3 regions of the Syntrophotalea acetylenivorans genome follow, and region 1 is predicted to be linked to each of the others. Evidence: riboswitches for the same ligand, from Rfam matches in the RefSeq annotation. Region 1 holds a riboswitch; each other region holds the start of a gene.
The links. A riboswitch is a leader RNA that binds a small molecule or an ion and turns the genes downstream of it on or off. The one in region 1 is predicted to bind molybdenum cofactor.

Region 1 (5,685 bases):
TGAAATCAATTCCAACTGGTGATCCAGTGCCAGATACCGATAAAGCCCTGACTCCAAACCCTCAACCCGGTTAACCAGAAGGATAGTCTCTAAAGCGTGACGAGCACCAGCCGAAGGTACCGTACGCAAGGTCATCTGCTGGTCGTAAGCCACTTTGACCCCTTGAGTGCACCACAACAGGTGTGATAACTCTTCCAGAGCCAGTGGTTTTTCGGCGTATTCCCTCAGGCTGCTGCGCTGGGTGATAAGCAGGCGTATATCAACCGGTTCGATGGCCAGGCTCCCGGGATGGGGCAGCTCAATCTTTGGGTTAACAGGCTCGGCGGGCCAACTGAGGGGCGGCTGGGGCAAATGCATCTGCTGGTCACTGACGCCCATATTTTTGTGCTTGGTCTTTTCCATGAAGTCACGGCCGCTGTTTTTTTCCACAATTGCCTCCTGTTTTCCAGCTAGAACAATCTAACGTTTTATCCATTATAGAAACTCCTGTGGATCTCGGCAAAGGACACTTGTCGAATAGCTGACGCCTGCTAGAATTAGCAGGTAACAATCACAGGGAGTTTTGTGACTTGGGGAACAACTCATGGCATTTTAAGACAAACAGTCCAAGCTGCCTGATTCGATCAGTTCCAATAACCCACCAGCCTAAAGGAGCATATCATGGCCCAAGATTCTCACATCATTATGGGGATTCATGTCGATGACCGGATCAAAAAAGCATCGGATATCCAGGAACAGCTCACCGCCTACGGCTGTAATATCAAAACCCGCATCGGATTGCATGAGGTGACCGGCAGTTTCTGCGCCGGCTATGGGCTGATTCTGTTGGAGCTGGTAGGAGGGAAAAAAGCTGCCGACGAACTGGCTGGCAAACTCAATGCCCTTGAAGGCGTGGAGGTTAAACTGATGACTTTCGACCACGCTTAGGGTTTTTAAGCCAACGGTCGGCATTGAGCCTATGCCCAACAACCAGAAAGGCCCCCGAAATATCGGGGGCCTTTCTGGTTGTTCTGATCGACAAACTTGTTATTGTTTTTTCGGCACCTTGCCGTACACCAGAGACCAGTGCCGCAAGGAGCGCGGCATATGACTGCCAATCGCACCGACCACTAAGGCAATCCACAAAAGTTCTACGCAAAAGGCTGGCCACAAGTGCAACAGGACAATCGGCAGCATATGACTGAAAGCCATCAAGCCCCGTCCCTCATGCGGCCAACGCAAGCTGTGGTGGAGCTCTGTGCCAACAAGACCAAGCCCTGTAATTACCACTAACCAGGCATAGCAATGAACCGCGGGCAAAGGCGCCTGAAATGTTGCGCCACCAAGAAGAACCCCGATCACGCCGATATGGCCGGTACGCAACAGAATATCGAGCGCCCGCGACCAACCAGGACGTTTAGCCTGGGGTGAACCGACTTTCTCTTCAACGGTCATGTTCTTCATCTTTCTCACCCAAAAACTTGGCGGTAATATTACTCATAATCTGGCAGCTTTATTGGTAAAACAAGCCCCTGCTTCGCCTAAGAACGGAGCAGGGGCTTGTTTTACCAAAGGACCAAGAAACGAGTGGGACTTTTCACAAGGAAAAGTCCCACTTTTCAACCGTTCTTAAATCTAGAATCAACGCCCCCTCTCGGGGAGATTGATCCGATCAGCATGTTTCGATATTACTCGTCGCGCTCGTAGTCAACGATACGTGCTGCAACGGTCTTGATGCTGAGCAGGTCGGAGTAGTTGATGTTGTTGCCCAGGTAGTTGTTGCCATCGGTACCGCAACCGAGGGTCAGTGAAGGCGGCAGCTTGTTGTAGATGAGACCAACGGAGCCGTGTACCGCAGGCTGGTTGAGGAGCAGACGGTTAGCCGGGATTTCCATGGCGAACTTGTCGAGAATTTCCTCGTCCTGAGCGTGGACAACGGCGGTGTGACCGGCGCCGCCCCACAGAAGCTGCTTTTTAGCTTCGTCGATAGCGGTGTCGGTGTCCTTGAAGCAGATGTAGCCGAGAACCGGGGAGAGCTTCTCATGGCTGAACCAGTCTTCCTCACCGATGCAGGTCAGGGGCACCAGCAGCAGCTTGGCGTCTTCGGGAATCTCGATACCGGCCAGCTTGGCAATGGCCTGGGGAGACTTACCGACGATCTGCATAGCAGGAACGCCGCGTTCCTTGTCGAACATGACGGCTTCGAGCTGGGCTTTTTCTTCCGGCTTAACCAGGTAGGCGCCGCGCTCGATCAGAAGCTTAACGGCTTCGTCGCAGGTGGCCTGGTCGTCGAAGATCATCGACTGGTCGGAGGAGCAGATGGTGCCGTTGTCGAAGGTCTTGGAAGCGATAACGTTGTTAACCGCAACGCTGAGGTTAGCGGATTTGGAGACGAAAACCGGGGTGTTACCGGCGCCGACGCCGATGGCGGGGTGGCCGGAGCTGTAAGCAGACTTAACCATAGCGTTACCGCCGGTGGCAAGAATCAGGTTTACGTCGGGATGGTTGAACAGCATGCCGGTAGCTTCGATGGAAGGAGTATCGATCCACTGAATGCAGTTTGCAGGAGCGCCGGCGGCAACAGCTGCGTCGCGCATGAGCTCAGCAGCTTTAACGCTGCACTTTTGAGCGCGGGGATGACAAGCGAAAATGATGGTGTTACGAGTCTTCATGGCGATCAAAGACTTGAACATGACGGTAGAGGTCGGGTTGGTGGTCGGAGTAGCGGCCGCCAGTACACCGAAAGGCTCGGCAACATACTTGACGCCTTCTTTTTCCTCGATAACGCCAACGGACTTCTTGTCTTTGAAGTACTCGTAAACGATGTGAGCGCCGAGGTGGTTCTTGATGGCTTTGTGATCAGCCCGGCCGATGCCGGTTTCTTCAACGGCCATTTCGCCGAGCATGACTTCGTTAGCTACGCTGACCTCATCCATAGCCGCGGTAATCTTGTCGACCTGCTCCTGGGTGAAGGTCTTGAACTCGTCAGCAGCCGCCCGAGCATTGGCCACCAATTGATCGATCATTGCCTGTGCCATACCTAATTCCTCCTAGTTCTTGTGTTGTTGAAGCTTTGCGCTTAACCCGATTGCCAAAAAGTGCCTACGAGATAGAGCAACAATTAAAAAAAAGAGACAGGGGAGCATGCACGTCTTGCGTCCTTACGGCCGCAGATGCAATATCCTCCGACTCCTTTCCAAATACGGGAGGCGCCACCGTTTCCAGTGAAACCCACAGCCCACCTCCCCATAGCGTCAAGCCTTAGGGAAGACAGGTCAGAGCCGAACCCGCCTGCTTGCCTTAAATGTGCTACAAACAATCACTACATTTAATGCTCGTTAGGCGATATTCCATAATTTGTACCACACACATTTATACCAAACCGACTTCTCTCGCGCAAGAAAAATAATTGTTATTCTCAGCCTTAAGCAGGCCTCTCCCTACACCTGCCGAGGCCTGCTTTTAGGCATTAAAACAGGGTTTTCTAATGCGTTTTTACTGCACGGATCAAACTCAGCACTAGCATCAAAATCACCGACTATAAAAAAAGCGCGCCGGTCAGGAGGGAAAAACCGCGCGCGCAAAAAAATTCTTAGACTGATTTGTTAGTGATCTAGCTTTGATTTTAGTCTACCACCGCCGACATCCTTTGCAAGAGACTTTCAAGGGCGTTTTGTCCAGTTGGGCAGCATAGGTTTATGCTCGACCTGAGCAACAGTCAGACGAATGATGAAACGGGCACCCAATTCCCCGTTCTGCACTTCGATATCACCATGGTGATGCTCGATGATTCGATGGACAATAGATAATCCCAGGCCTGTGCCATCCTGACGTGTGGTAAAAAAGGGATTGAAAATGTTCCTCATCACTGAGGGCTCAATTCCGCCGCCCGTATCCTCCACCTCCAAGGCTACCGCCGGTTCGCCACGAAGGTGCGCAGAATAGGCCCTGACGGTCAATGTGCCACCTGATGCCATGGCCTGACGCGCATTGCCAACCAGGTTCAGCATCACCTGACGTAACTTCTGTTCGTCTCCTTGAATCGGTGGTAAATTATCAAGAATTTCCTTCTGCAAAGAGATTTCCGCCCTCTGCAAGGCCTCCGCCTCCAAAACCAAAACCTCTTCAAGGATCTCGACCAAATGGCAATCGACTAAACAGAGCATCTGCTTTTTGGAAAAGGCCAGAATATTGCCCAGCATCTCTTCCATGCGCCGCACTTCCCGAACAATGATCTGACTGTATTCTCCCGACTTGCTGTTCGCAGGCAACAACCCCGCCAGACGATTGGCGTAACCACCGACGGACACGAGAGGATTGCGCAGCTCATGAGTCACCGAAGCGGCTGTCTCACCCAAAGCCGCCATTTTTTCCCCCTGAATCATCTGCTCCTGGGTTTCACCCAGATGGCGATGAGACTCTTCCAGGCGCTGCATTAACAAGCTGTTTTCCATCGCTTGAGCTGCCTGATTGGCAAACAGTTCAAGAAAACGCCGCCGCTCCGGCGCAATCTCTATGCTGCTGCCCGGAGAATCGACAAGCAACACACCAAGCACTTTGCCGTGACCAATCAGGGGAGCGCAAGCACAATGCCCGACACTGAATAGTTTTTTCAAATCAGCAAAGGAAGGGGTCGTTTGTTCATAGTCTGAAACCAGCACGACCCTTTCCTGCAACACAGCCTGGACCAGAGGATGCTCACTTTGCTCCAGCGACAGACGTTGTTTGCACACCTGACGGCAAAAGGGGTCCTGTCGTTGTACCGAACGTACCGCCTTGGTGACCCGTGGTTTATCCCAGGCGCCGAGCCCCTTGGACGACGGCAAAACAGCACTGGCTTCCGCGCGGCTGACCCCCAGCATCCCTTGCAGAAAACCGCTCCGTTCATTGACCAGAAAGAGCATGGCCCGCTCAAAACCGGCTCCATTTTCAACGGTGGCGGCCGATAGCACCAAATGCATCAGCTCATCAAGGTGCAGGGTACTGTGCATGGCCCGAGAAACACGGTAAAGTAGAGAAATATCCTGCAACTCCGTGGCTTTTTCCTGAGAAAGTTCCGCCAATTTTTCGACCGCCGCCAGGCGTTCCATGGCCTGGGCAATCTGTTCTGCAATAAGCACCAGCATACCTTGCGCAGCCTGATCGGTAGCCAAAGCCAGGGGGCTGGCATGAGCCTGTTCGACAATGGTGAACACCCCCCAGGTGTGCTGCTGAAACACCAGCGGAACCGATGCAGCAGCAGCCGGCAATAGCTCGCTATGCTCAACCGCCACACAGGACTGCTGCTTGAAAACAACCTTACCGTCGGCAACAACGCGCGCTGCAAGCTCTTCTTCGATGGCCAGCAAGGGGGTTCGCAACCCCTGCCAGGCCTTAGGAATTCGAACCGTCCGCTCACCAAGCAGGGTATTGCCGTAGATCGGCCGCAAAACAACACAAAACGCTTCCGCATGGCGCTCCACGATCCGACTGGCCGCCTGCAGAATCTCCTCCACCGTGCCAGCCTTATTCAGCGAGCGACCAAGGGCGGAAATCAGAGCCAACTGCGCCATGCGTCGCCGCTCACCTGCGGCAACCTGACGTCGCTGCAACAAACCGCTCACCTGCAGTGCGATTGTTTGACATAATTTTTCAAAAGAATGGGAGGATTGGAAATCGGAAGGGAGGGAAAGGTTCAGAACACCATGCAGCCGCAGGTGATCGAAT
Region 2 (5,685 bases), 400 kb from region 1:
GTCGTCGCCGGTCAGGCTGATGCCGTAGCGGGCGTTGATCATGTCGATCAGAGCAGGCAGACACTCGGGGATATCCAGCGCCGGGAAGGCGATGAAGATACACATACCGGTGCTGTCGACGGACGCGGTAGCGATGGACAGGTTACGGGAAAGCTCAACCTGACCTTCTTTTTGCAACGGATCGATGTGACCGCCAACCTGCAGGATGTTGGTAGCGATGGAGTAACCGGCAGTGTGGTCGGCACCCATGGTAGAGGTAGCGTAGGTGATGCCGATACCTTTAACCGAGCGAGGATCGTAAGCCGGGATGCCCTGGCCCTTAACAACCGGTACACGGGTCAGACCGTAAGCTTCACCTACGGACTTGGTGCCGTTGCCGAGGATGCGGCCGAGAGGAGTGGCTTTGCCGATTTCTTCGTTCATCACGCGCAGGGTTTCTTTGCCGTCACCCCAGGGAATAACGCCGGCTTCCATGGCGACAGCGATCAGTACGGCCCCTTCGATGGAGTCGATGCCGATGTTGTCCATGGCGTTGTCGATACGGGCGCAATCGTCGAGGCTTTCAATCATGCAGTTGATGCCCAGGCCCCAAACGGTCTCGTATTCGAAACCGGAGGTGATGTACTCGCCTTTATCGTCAGTGTAAACCTGGGAGCACTGGATGATGCAACCGGCGTGGCAACCGTGCTTGGTGTGGCCGTTGGGGCGGCTGGCGATCACGTCGTGCATGGTTTCACCGGAAACCTTGTCGTGGTGCTCGCAGGAACCGTACAAGAAGTTCTTGGTGGGCAGACCACCGGCTTCGTTCAGAATGTTGATCAGAACGTTGGTGCCGTAGATGGGCAGACCTTCGCCGGTAACCGGGTGGTCGAGCATGGCCTTGGCGAAAACCTTGGCAGCAGCGCGGAACTTGTCCTTGTCGGCGATTTCAACTTTCTTGCCTTCGGAATCGTCGATGGTGATGACCTTGATGTTCTTGGAGCCCATAACGGCGCCGAGGCCGCCACGGCCGTGGCTACGGATCTTGTGATCAGGGTCTTTGACGGAGATGTTAGCAGCCATCAGGCGCTCTTCGCCGGGGATACCGATGGAGCAAACGCCGATTTTCGGATTGTACTTGGCTTCCATGGCGTCGATGACGTCGAAGTTCTGCATGCCTTTGAGGGCAGAAGCGTCGTGGAAGGTAACGCCGTCGTTGTTGACGTGCAGTTCATACCACTTGCCGGCTTCAGGCTGATCTTCGATGATCATGGCTTTGATGCCGAGCTTAGCGAACTGCTGAGCGCTGGTGCCGCCGGCGTTGGACTCTTTGATGCCGCCGGTCAGAGGGCTCTTGGCGCCTGCAGACATACGACCGGACTGAGCTGCCGGGGTGCCGGTCAGAAGGCCGGGAGCGAAAACCAGCTTGTTGTTAGGACCGAGAGGGTGGCAGGTGGGGGGTACTTCAGCTGCAACGATCGTGGAAGTCAGGCCACGGCCGCCGAGGCCGGCCCAAGCTTCAGGGACTTCTTCGATCTTGCAGGTGAGGTCCTTCATGTTTACGCGGAAAATTCTGTTCATGATCTTCTTTTCCTCCCAAGTGTTGCTTTTGGAACGGTTCCGGGAAAAATCTCCTTTCCAAAGGTGGGAGGCACCGTTGTTTCCAACGGAACCCGTCGGCTTGGCAACCATAAGGACCTTCCTCGTAGGTTGTCATGCTCGGAGATTGAGAGTGCAAGTGCAACGCGCCTGTAAAAGCGCATTTTGAAATTGTAGAACTGCGTTATATCAAAGATCGTTTAAAAGTTCAATACCCATAGTTACTGCTCTTTTAACTAACAAGAATCGCGCCATTATTGCGAGAAGTCTTGCTGTGCGCCTTGTGGTCGCAAAACTTCTTTTGAAATTAAAGGGTTGCTTCAAAAGGGTTCAAGGTTGAGCGTAGATGGTTAGCATTAAGCAATGTTTTCTTGTGTTCCAAAATGGAACAAAAGGGGGTCAAAGAAGACGATTGGCAATGTAGAGAACCAGCCCGACAACCACCAGAAATGGGGTCCAGTCTCGCAGTCTGCGGCTGCGGGGCACATCCGTTGCCAATTCGGTCGATTCGGGGATAAGTGAGAGCAGTTCGCGGGCTAATATCCGTGGTTCCGTATCACCTAGGGAGAAATAGGCTCCTCCGCTGGCTGTTGAAATAGAGCGCAGATTGGAAGCTTGCAAACGCGTCCGCAGAGGGTGGCCGGCTGGGTCGGTATAGAAACCTTCAATGCGTGTTGTACCGGGCCGACGAATAGGGATGTATACTTTCTCGGCCTGGCCTACTCCGACGGTATAAACCGGCACCCTGTTACGATTCATTTCTTCGGCTTGAGTAATCAGCTCGTCCGGGCTGTTCTCCGTATCTTCCCCATCCGAAATTAATACAATGGCGCCAGCGGTTTTGTTTATGTGGTCCCCAAGGAGCCCGGCTCCTGTTGTCATGGCCATTTTCAGGTCGCTGCCAGATTCCGTCAGTTCACCCAGGCGGGTATGTTTCACCATATACCGCAAAAAACCCTGGTCCCTGGTCGGTGCCACGACTTCGATGCCGTTGCGGGCAAAAAAGAACAAGCCGGCCTGTTCGCCGTCCAACTCTTCAAACAGGCGCAGGGCCAACAAACTGGCCGAATTCAGCCGGTTGACGATCTCCGTAGAATTAGCTGACGAGATTTCTTTATTGATTACATCCTCGGCCAACATCGATTTGCTGACATCGATTCCGATGGCCAATTTTAGATGCCGGCGTGGGTCGTCTTTTAGCATCGCCCAGAAATGGGGCCCGCTCAGAGCAATGATCAGGGTCAGCAAGGCTAGTATTGCGGTAATTATGCGAACGCCAGCCCGCCGCTGATTAGTGGTGGAGGCCTGGTTGGAAAAAGCCCGTTGCACACGGCGAACAAAGCGTTCATTGGCTGTCAGCCAATAAAGACCGATCGGCAATAGAATGAGCAACCACAGGACCCATGGTTGTGAAAATTGCATGGTTTTCGCCTATTTTTCGACGCGGGTTTCGGCCGGCACGCCCGGTGAGAATCCCGGTGCCTCGGGGATGTAGGTTTGTAATTGCTCCTGTATCCGGGTCATGTCCGCAGGGGGAATCTCAGTCAGGCCGAGACGCCGGTATTCGCCGACGGCGATGATCAGTTCCAGGTTCCAGCGAGGCAGGGCTCTTTCGAGAGAGGACAGACTCACCTTGTCTACCTGTTGAATAGCGGTTTTATAATCGATTAAAGCGTCGCTGAGGAATTTTGCCGCCTTGCGGCCGTCTTTTTCATGGTAGAGGACACTATACGCCAGCAAAACGGCGGTGTTGCCTTTGAGATTATGAAGTTTCCATTGCCATTCAATGGGAAGTTTTGGATTGTTGGTCAAGCTTTCGGTGACGGCGTCTCTCAGTTGCAGCAGGCGAGTGTGAAAGTTGGAGGCGGAACTACTGGCGCTGGCAGCAAGATAAGGGTTAGCCAGGATGTTTTTAAGCCCTTCAAAGAAGACCACCGCTTGCCGCCACTGATCGTGAAGCAGGGCGTATTCAACCTCCGGTAAAAAACGACCTTGTCGGCCGGCATTCTCGGCAAGGGTTTTCAATTGCTGTGTATTGGCGCTTCCAGCTCCCGTCCGGTTGATGGTCTCAATCCGATTGTTAAGATCATCCGTTCCCTGTTGTTGCCGTACTGCTTGCTGCCAGAGGAAAACTCCGGTTACCAACAGGCATAAGCCGCTTGCCGACAAAATCAGGGCGAGATGCCTTCGGTATTTAGTGATGTTGCGAAACATGCTTTGGTTCCTTTGCGTAAAAAAGCCGAAAGGTATATGGCTCGCTTCAGAAATTAAGGTTTCCGGTATCCCGGCAGGGTACGAAGCCCCATGCCAAGGAATATAAGTCCCAGTGCCGCGGTGATAAACCAGGGACGGGTCCAGCGGGGTCGGATCGTAGCGCGGATCAGATTTCGATTCGCCTCTAAGGCGTCAATTTCGCGGTAAACTTGCTGGATCTGTTCCCGATCAAGGCCTCTGGCCAATGGGAAAATCTTTCCAACAGGAGGTTGGTCGGCGACTGGGTCCATCGCTTTTGCAACGGTTTCATCGACCTGACCGCCTATGGCAATAATGTAAAAGCGCATATCAAGGGCTTTCATCAAGGTTATGACATTCACCAGGTTCGGTAATTGACCGCGCCGCACATGAGCCCGCAAACGGGGTTCGATGCGACCATCGGTAAAGAGAATAACCGCCATGCCGGCGCCCAGGCCGCTGCGTCGCAGTTTGAGCGGAATATCGAGCAGGGTACCGGGTTCACCGAGGAGGAACTGGCGTAAACCGGCAATCTCTTCGGTGGTCAAACGCCGGTCTTCCGGCAACATGGAGAAGAACACGGACAAGGCCAGCCAGACCGCCTCCGAGGCATTGGTGCCGCCGCCGGCTCCCAGCTCCCGATAGATTCGCGATCGATTTTGGCTGCGGACCAGGTCCAACTTTCTTTTTAACAGTGCCCGATCTGAAGTCAATGGCGCCAGAAGTCGGGCAAAACTGGAAAAAGCCACCAGGCCGATATAGTCCCCTTCCCGGCGCAGATCGACAAAGGATTCGAGGCCATCGAGGGCAATGTCGCCGACGGTCAGCCGGGAAAAACGATCGATCTGCCTTCTCATAGAACCCGACAGGTCAAGGGTCAGGATGATCCATTTCGATTCGATGTACTCTTCTACGCTACGGCGGGCATAGCCCGGATTGACCAAGGCCAGAATGAGGCTGATAAATACCGCCGAAAAAATAATGTTGTCATAATGTCTTTTCCACCAGGTGGGTTGCAGTCCCCGCAGGTGAACCCCGACGGACGGAAAGGGCGTCCTGCTGCGAGTGCGCTGTCGCAGCCACACGATCAGGGGCAGGAGTAACAAGGCCAGCAAGGCTAAAGGATATTCCAGTTCAAGATCCGGCATGGATGTTAAAGGACCTCCGTCTCCGGTTGCCGCTCGGGCCTTCTCTTTGCCAGGTCGGTGAGCAGGTTCTCTGCCTGTGCCAGCAGATTGCGACGCTGTTCAGCGTCGGGGTGTTCGGATGCCAACAGATGTTCAATGCCCTTGAGTATGGCTTCCGCCTGCCGTATTTCGTTGTTGGAGAGCCTGCCGGTCATCTGAGACAAAAATGAACTGTGGCTGCCACCGCTGGTTGCGGGCGACAGTCCTGCGTATTCGGCCAGAAGTGTTTGTAGAGCGTTGCCCAGTTCCGCCCAATCCGCCAGTTGCAGGGAGGAAGGGGCGTTTTTAAGTTTGTCGACAAGGTTTGCGTGATGTTTTTGCAGCCGGGCACGGACCACCTGTTCCGCTTTATTGACCGGGTGGGACGGAATGCGAAGCCAGACGATAATTCCGGCGGCCAGCAACAAAAGGCCGGCAATACTCATGGCCACGGCCTTTTTCAGGCGGACGCTTAGTTCTGTATCGACGACCTTCGAGAGGGGGCCGGGGGCAGCGATTTGCAGGCGGTAATCATCTTCTCCTTCGGGGACCATGGAGGCAATGCGGATCGATACAAAGTCAGTGCGAATAGTTACGGGGCTTGCATCGTCCGTCCGGTGGTCGGTGAAATAGACCGGCAGGGCCGGAAGTTGGTAATCGCCAGAGGCGTAGATTCGCAGGGTCCCGGTTATGCGAATGGGACTGTGGG
Region 3 (5,685 bases), 270 kb from region 1:
CACCGTGAGGCAGGTTGTAGAAACCACCAAGCTGGTGAGCCATGGAGTGTACGTAGCCGAGGGAAGCGTTGTTGAACGCCATGCCGGCCAGGTACTGAGCGTAGCACATCATGTCGCGAGCTTCGATGTTGGCGCCCAGAGCAACAGCAGGACGCAGCCACTGAGCGATCAGGCGCATGGCTTTTTCAGCGCAAGCGTCGGTGATCGGGGTAGCGATGGTCGAAACGTAAGCTTCAACAGCGTGAGTCAGGGCGTCCATACCGGTAGCTGCGGTCAGTGCCGGGGGCTTACCAACCATCAGTACGGGATCGTCAACGGCGACCAGAGGAGTACAACGCCAGTCAACGATAGCCATCTTGACGTGGGTATCGGTGTTGGTGATGATGCAGAAACGGGTCATTTCAGAAGCGGTACCCGCGGTGGTGTTGATGGCTACGAGGGGAGTCATGGGCACGGTGCTCTTGTTGACGCCTTCGTAGTCACGGATGTGGCCGCCACCAGCGGTAACAAGGCCGATACCTTTAGCGCAGTCATGGGAAGAACCGCCGCCGAGGGAAACGATGAAGTCGCAGCCTTCGTCTTCGAAAACCTTAACGCCGTCGTGTACGTTCTTGTCGGTCGGGTTGGGCTCAGCACCGTCGTAGATGATGCAGTCAACGCCAGCAGCCTTGATGGTGTCGGCGATCTTGGGAGCAACACCCATTTTGTTCAGGCCGGCGTCGGTGACGAGCAGAACTTTTTTGGCGCCAAGCTCAGCGGCCTTAGGGCCAACTTCGTTAGCACAACCAACACCCATCAGAGTAACGCTGGGGATGAAGAAACCGTAAGTAGTGTCTGCGAGATTTACAACTGCCATTGTGAATCCTCCTAGTTAAGCGTTGAAGAAAAAAAACCCCACACAGGTTTTTGCACGGCGAAATTTTTACTATAAATCTCAAAACAAATCAAACGATTTTTTTAAAACATTGTTTATTGCAATTTTCTTGATCCCCGCCAGCTTTGACATATCACGGATGATGAACTCTGCCCAATCTCTTGGCAAATAAAAAAACACTTTATTTCTCTATACTTTGCAAGACACATAAGACCAGAACAAGCAACCATTTGCTGTATTTTTCATTAACCAAACAGCGTAGCAAAACCACTTTTCCCACGCCAGGAACGAACCCCAAATATCATCTCAGCCACTCATAATTTATTTAGTCGCGGACAAGCGACACAAGGAAGAAAATGCGATTTTACAACAATGTTTGCATAAACTTTTCACGGCTTCCAAACCTGGAGGCGAAGCGGCAGCAAGCAGACAAAAACCTTTAAATCACCAGCGGCAGAAAGACCAGCTTTAGACATATCCTCTTCCAGCACAACCTTAAAAACTTTCACCCGTGTAGCCCCGGTGACTTTTTATTTCATTTCGTATACCACAACGCAAAACATCGTTTATGGCAGCCCGCCACTCCACCACCCATGGAATTAAACGATCCATACTCAATGAGACCTTTAAAAACCACGCAGCTCCTCCCCTTCCCAAAAACCTACAACCCGACTTCGGTCACTTCACAAAAAGAAACGCCCGGCCAAAAGGCCGGGCGTTTCGGGTCCTGCTATCAAGTTGCTAAGAATTACATAGCAGCCTTGAAGATACCAATGACCTGCTCCAGCGTAGCGGTACGCGGGTTGGTCAGCTGGCAAGCGTCCTTCTTGGCGTTTTCGGCCATAATCTTGAAGTCGGCTTCTTTAACGTCGAGGTCGGTCAGACCAGCAGGGATGCCGATGGAAGCGGACAGCTCGCGGATAGCAGCGATGCCAGCAGCAGCAGCTTCAGTAATGGTCAAGCCTTCGCAAGGAACGCCCATGAACTCGGCGATGTCAGCGAAACGATCCGGGCAAGCGATCATGTTGAATTCGCAAACGCAAGGCAGCAGGATGGCGTTACAAACACCGTGAGGCAGGTTGTAGAAACCACCAAGCTGGTGAGCCATGGAGTGAACGTAACCGAGGGAAGCGTTGTTGAACGCCATGCCGGCCAGGAACTGAGCGTAGCACATGGCATCGCGAGCGGCCAGGTTAGCACCCAGAGCAACGGCGGGACGCAACCACTGAGCGATCAGACGGATAGCTTTTTCAGCGCAAGCGTCGGTGATCGGAGTAGCGATAGTCGAAACGTAAGCTTCAACAGCGTGAGTCAAGGCGTCCATACCGGTAGCGGCGGTCAGCGCAGGAGGCTTACCTACCATCAGTACTGGATCATCAATGGCGACGAGAGGAGTTACACGCCAGTCAACGATAGCCATCTTAACGTGGGTATCGGTGTTGGTGATGATGCAGAAACGGGTCATTTCAGAAGCGGTACCCGCGGTGGTGTTGATGGAGATCAGAGGAGTCAAAGGTACGGAGCTCTGGTTAACACCTTCGTAGTCGCGGATGTGGCCGCCACCGGCGCAAACAAGGCCGATACCCTTACCACAGTCATGAGAAGAACCGCCACCCAAGGAAACGAGGAAGTCACAGCCGTTGTCCTGGAAAACCTTAACGCCGTCATGAACGTTTTTGTCGGTCGGGTTAGGCTCAGCACCATCATAGATAATGCAATCAACACCAGCAGCCTTGATGTTATCTTGAATCTTAGCAGCCACGCCCATCTTGTTCAGGCCAGCATCGGTAACGATCATGCATTTTTTTGCGCCCAGCTCGGCAGCTTTAGCGCCAACTTCGTTAGCAGAGCCAACACCCATCAGAGTTACGCTAGGAATGAAGAAGCCGTAAGTAGTGTCAGCGAGATTAACAACAGGCATGGTAAATCCTCCTCAAGATTTTGTTTGTTGAAAGAGCTTGCACAATTATAAAGCCTTCTACCACCAAAAGAATTCTAAAGTGTTACGCCTTCACCCCCCTTCCTTTCTGTTTACTGAAATTGATTTTGGCACATAAACATCTTTTGTCAAGACTATTCATCAAAAAAACAAAACACTGTTTAAAGATGCCATAACGTCGGAGCCAAAACATAGAGCAATTAGGATGCCAGCGCTCCATTAATGCAACAATTAAGGGATCAAACGCCGACCCATAACCTCCCTGAAAGAGCCTCCAAATCGGCCAAACATCAGCGCCCTTGCTGGCAACCCCTGAAGAGAAAAACAAATCGCTGTTTAATTTTCTCGACCAAGACCCTCCTCCCAGGGGAGCAAAAAGCACCGCCATTACGCCCAACGAACAATAAAACAACAACCCGGGCAAACATTACGTGTCAAAGTGTTCCATTATGGGTCTCTTGCGGGTGTTACATTATGCACCATGTCCTCGCCGGGTCCGCTTCAAACCCCGCCCCCGGAGGTCACGCAAACACTCTTTTCTGTTGAAAAAGCCCTACCATTGGTGTAATTTCTAGCGTCGCATACAATTTTGCAGCAAAGCGCTCACAGAAAGGCTTTCGCAAACCGGATTTTAAACTGACATCAACCCCGGAAGTCATCTCAAGACCTTTCTCAAGAGCGAATCCGGGGCTGCGCATTGACATACAATCTAATCGATCTCCGAGCCGACCGACCTAAAGATATCTACTCCAAGGTCAGAGGCCTACGGGTCTTGCTGGAAACGGTGCGACCTCCCGCTTTGGAAAGGAGAGTCCTTCTGCGCCGCACCTTGTGTTTCGACGCACCGGAGGTTCTTTCCGAAAGGACAAGAACCTCTTTTCAATTCCGGACACGTAACTTAAAGATCGAAAACGCATGGGAAAGTTAAACGTTGTTCTATTGCTCTTCTTACAGTTTAAAAACTAAGCTGAAGCCTGGACACAGTTATATCGCAGGTCTCTCGTACTGCAAGTGAGTGCCAGAATAAAATTGTAATATCTCTTTATTCTCAGCAGCAGGGTACCGCGCAGAACTGCCAGCGCCCTTTGAGATTTAAATCTTCACAAATATTCGTTTTCATATATCAAGGCATCTCTACAGAGTGCCGAAATCAGCTACCAGCAAAGCATTTAGGAAGGAAGTTTCTATGCCCAGCTTTGAAGAAGCCCGTGCCACCATTCTTAACCAAGTCCCCCTGATGGGCCTTGAGCGGGCGTCCATTCTCGATGCCGGCGGTCGTGTTCTCGCCGAAGACATCACGGCCCTGTGGGACATGCCCCGCTGGACCAACTCGGCCATGGACGGATATGCCGTGCGTGCAGCCGACTGCCAGGAACCAACCACTCTTCCCGTTAGCGGTTTTATCCCTGCCGGCGGCTCCCTCGGGTCCCCGATGGAACCCGGCACCGTGGTCAAGATCATGACCGGCGCCCCCCTTCCGGAGGGAGCGGATGCCATTGTGCCCGTGGAAGATACTGAAGAGACCGAGGGTGGCGTTCACTTCCCCAAGCCGGTCAAAGCTGGATCTCACATTCGCCACAAAGGAGAAGACGTTCAGCGCGGAGAAGTGATCGTACCCACCGGCACGATTCTAAGGCCAGCGGAGGTCGGTATGCTCGCCTCCTTTGGCAAGATCTTTGTCTCGGTTTATCGGCCGGTCAGGGTAGCCATCCTGGCGACCGGGGATGAATTGATCGAACCAGGAGATCCGCTGACCGAAGACAAAATCATTAACAGTAACACCTTGGCCCTGGCCACAGCCCTGCGGGAAATCGGCGCCGAACCGACCATCCTTGGCATCGCCCGCGACACCCGCGAAGCAACTCGGGAAAAGATGCTTGAAGGACTCAAGGCCGACGCCTTGATTACCTCTGCAGGTGTATCGACCGGCGACCGCGACTTTGTCCGCACCGTACTCGACGAACTTGGTGCGGAAACCCTCTTTTGCCGCGTGGGAATCAAACCGGGCCGACCAACCACTTTTGCCCGCCTCGACAAGACGCCGATCTTCTGCCTGCCCGGCAACCCCGTATCGACCATGGTCACCTTTGAAGAACTGGTCAGACCCGCCCTGCTTAAAATGATGGGCCACAGCCGAGTCATCAAACCCCTGATCGAAGCCACACTGCTGACGGACTTGACCAAGAAACGCCTCGGCGTTCTCAATTTTCAGCGAGTCAGCATTGAAGTAAGAGACGGCAAGTATCTGGCTAGCTGCTCCGGCGATCAGAACACCGGCATTCTTAAGACCATGGTCCAGGCCGATGCCCTTGCGCTGCTGCCCGAAGATCGCGATCATTTTCAAGCCGGCGACCAGGTAAACATCCACTTACTTAGCCGCTACGCCGATATGCTTGAGTACTGAGGTTCTCGTTAACCGTCGCAATCACGCGAACTATGCGGTATACCGCATTAATTCACATTGACTGCCGAGCTTCACCCATAGTATTTTAATAATCTATGCTAAGTCTTTGAAGCAGATGCTGTGTCAAAGAATAGATTACGGGCGGAAAAACCTCATTTCTCGGCGGTCAAACCATGAATATCAGTAAATTTGTCATTCCGGAAGTCATCTTCGGTCCGGGAGCCCTGCAACATCTCGGCGAGAGCGCTGCAGGCAGCGGTGCCTTCAGGGCCCTTGTGGTGACCGACAGCGGTTTGCTGGAAACCGGTTGGATCGACAAAGCAACTGAATACCTCGCCGCAGCGGGAGTCGAATTCGAAATTTTTTCTGCGCTAAGCTCAAATCCCAAGGACACGGAAGTTGAGGTGGCCCTGGAACGATACCGAGCCGCTAAATGCGATGCCGTCATCGGAGTTGGTGGCGGAAGTT

Region 2: linked by a shared signal. The riboswitch ahead of A7E78_RS11555 (aldehyde ferredoxin oxidoreductase family protein) and the one ahead of A7E78_RS09685 (aldehyde dehydrogenase family protein) in region 1 are both predicted to bind molybdenum cofactor.
Region 3: linked by a shared signal. The riboswitch ahead of A7E78_RS10950 (molybdopterin molybdotransferase MoeA) and the one ahead of A7E78_RS09685 (aldehyde dehydrogenase family protein) in region 1 are both predicted to bind molybdenum cofactor.

The regions. Positions count from the first base shown of each region.
Region 1 covers NZ_CP015519.1:2,110,785-2,116,469, forward strand. The annotation lists gene A7E78_RS09670 (SagB/ThcOx family dehydrogenase) at 1-429, opposite strand, end outside; gene A7E78_RS09675 (CPF_0552 family protein) at 661-927, shown strand; gene A7E78_RS09680 (hypothetical protein) at 1,027-1,443, opposite strand; gene A7E78_RS09685 (aldehyde dehydrogenase family protein) at 1,668-3,017, opposite strand; molybdenum cofactor riboswitch at 3,153-3,272, opposite strand; gene A7E78_RS09690 (ATP-binding protein) at 3,642-5,685, opposite strand, start outside.
Region 2 covers NZ_CP015519.1:2,515,155-2,520,839, forward strand. The annotation lists gene A7E78_RS11555 (aldehyde ferredoxin oxidoreductase family protein) at 1-1,560, opposite strand, end outside; molybdenum cofactor riboswitch at 1,595-1,716, opposite strand; gene A7E78_RS11560 (vWA domain-containing protein) at 1,978-3,000, opposite strand; gene A7E78_RS11565 (hypothetical protein) at 3,010-3,792, opposite strand; gene A7E78_RS11570 (vWA domain-containing protein) at 3,846-4,958, opposite strand; gene A7E78_RS11575 (hypothetical protein) at 4,964-5,685, opposite strand, start outside.
Region 3 covers NZ_CP015519.1:2,381,544-2,387,228, reverse strand. The annotation lists gene mdh (iron-dependent methanol dehydrogenase) at 1-856, opposite strand, end outside; gene A7E78_RS10960 (iron-containing alcohol dehydrogenase) at 1,623-2,795, opposite strand; molybdenum cofactor riboswitch at 3,520-3,639, shown strand; gene A7E78_RS10950 (molybdopterin molybdotransferase MoeA) at 4,000-5,217, shown strand; gene A7E78_RS10945 (iron-containing alcohol dehydrogenase) at 5,391-5,685, shown strand, end outside.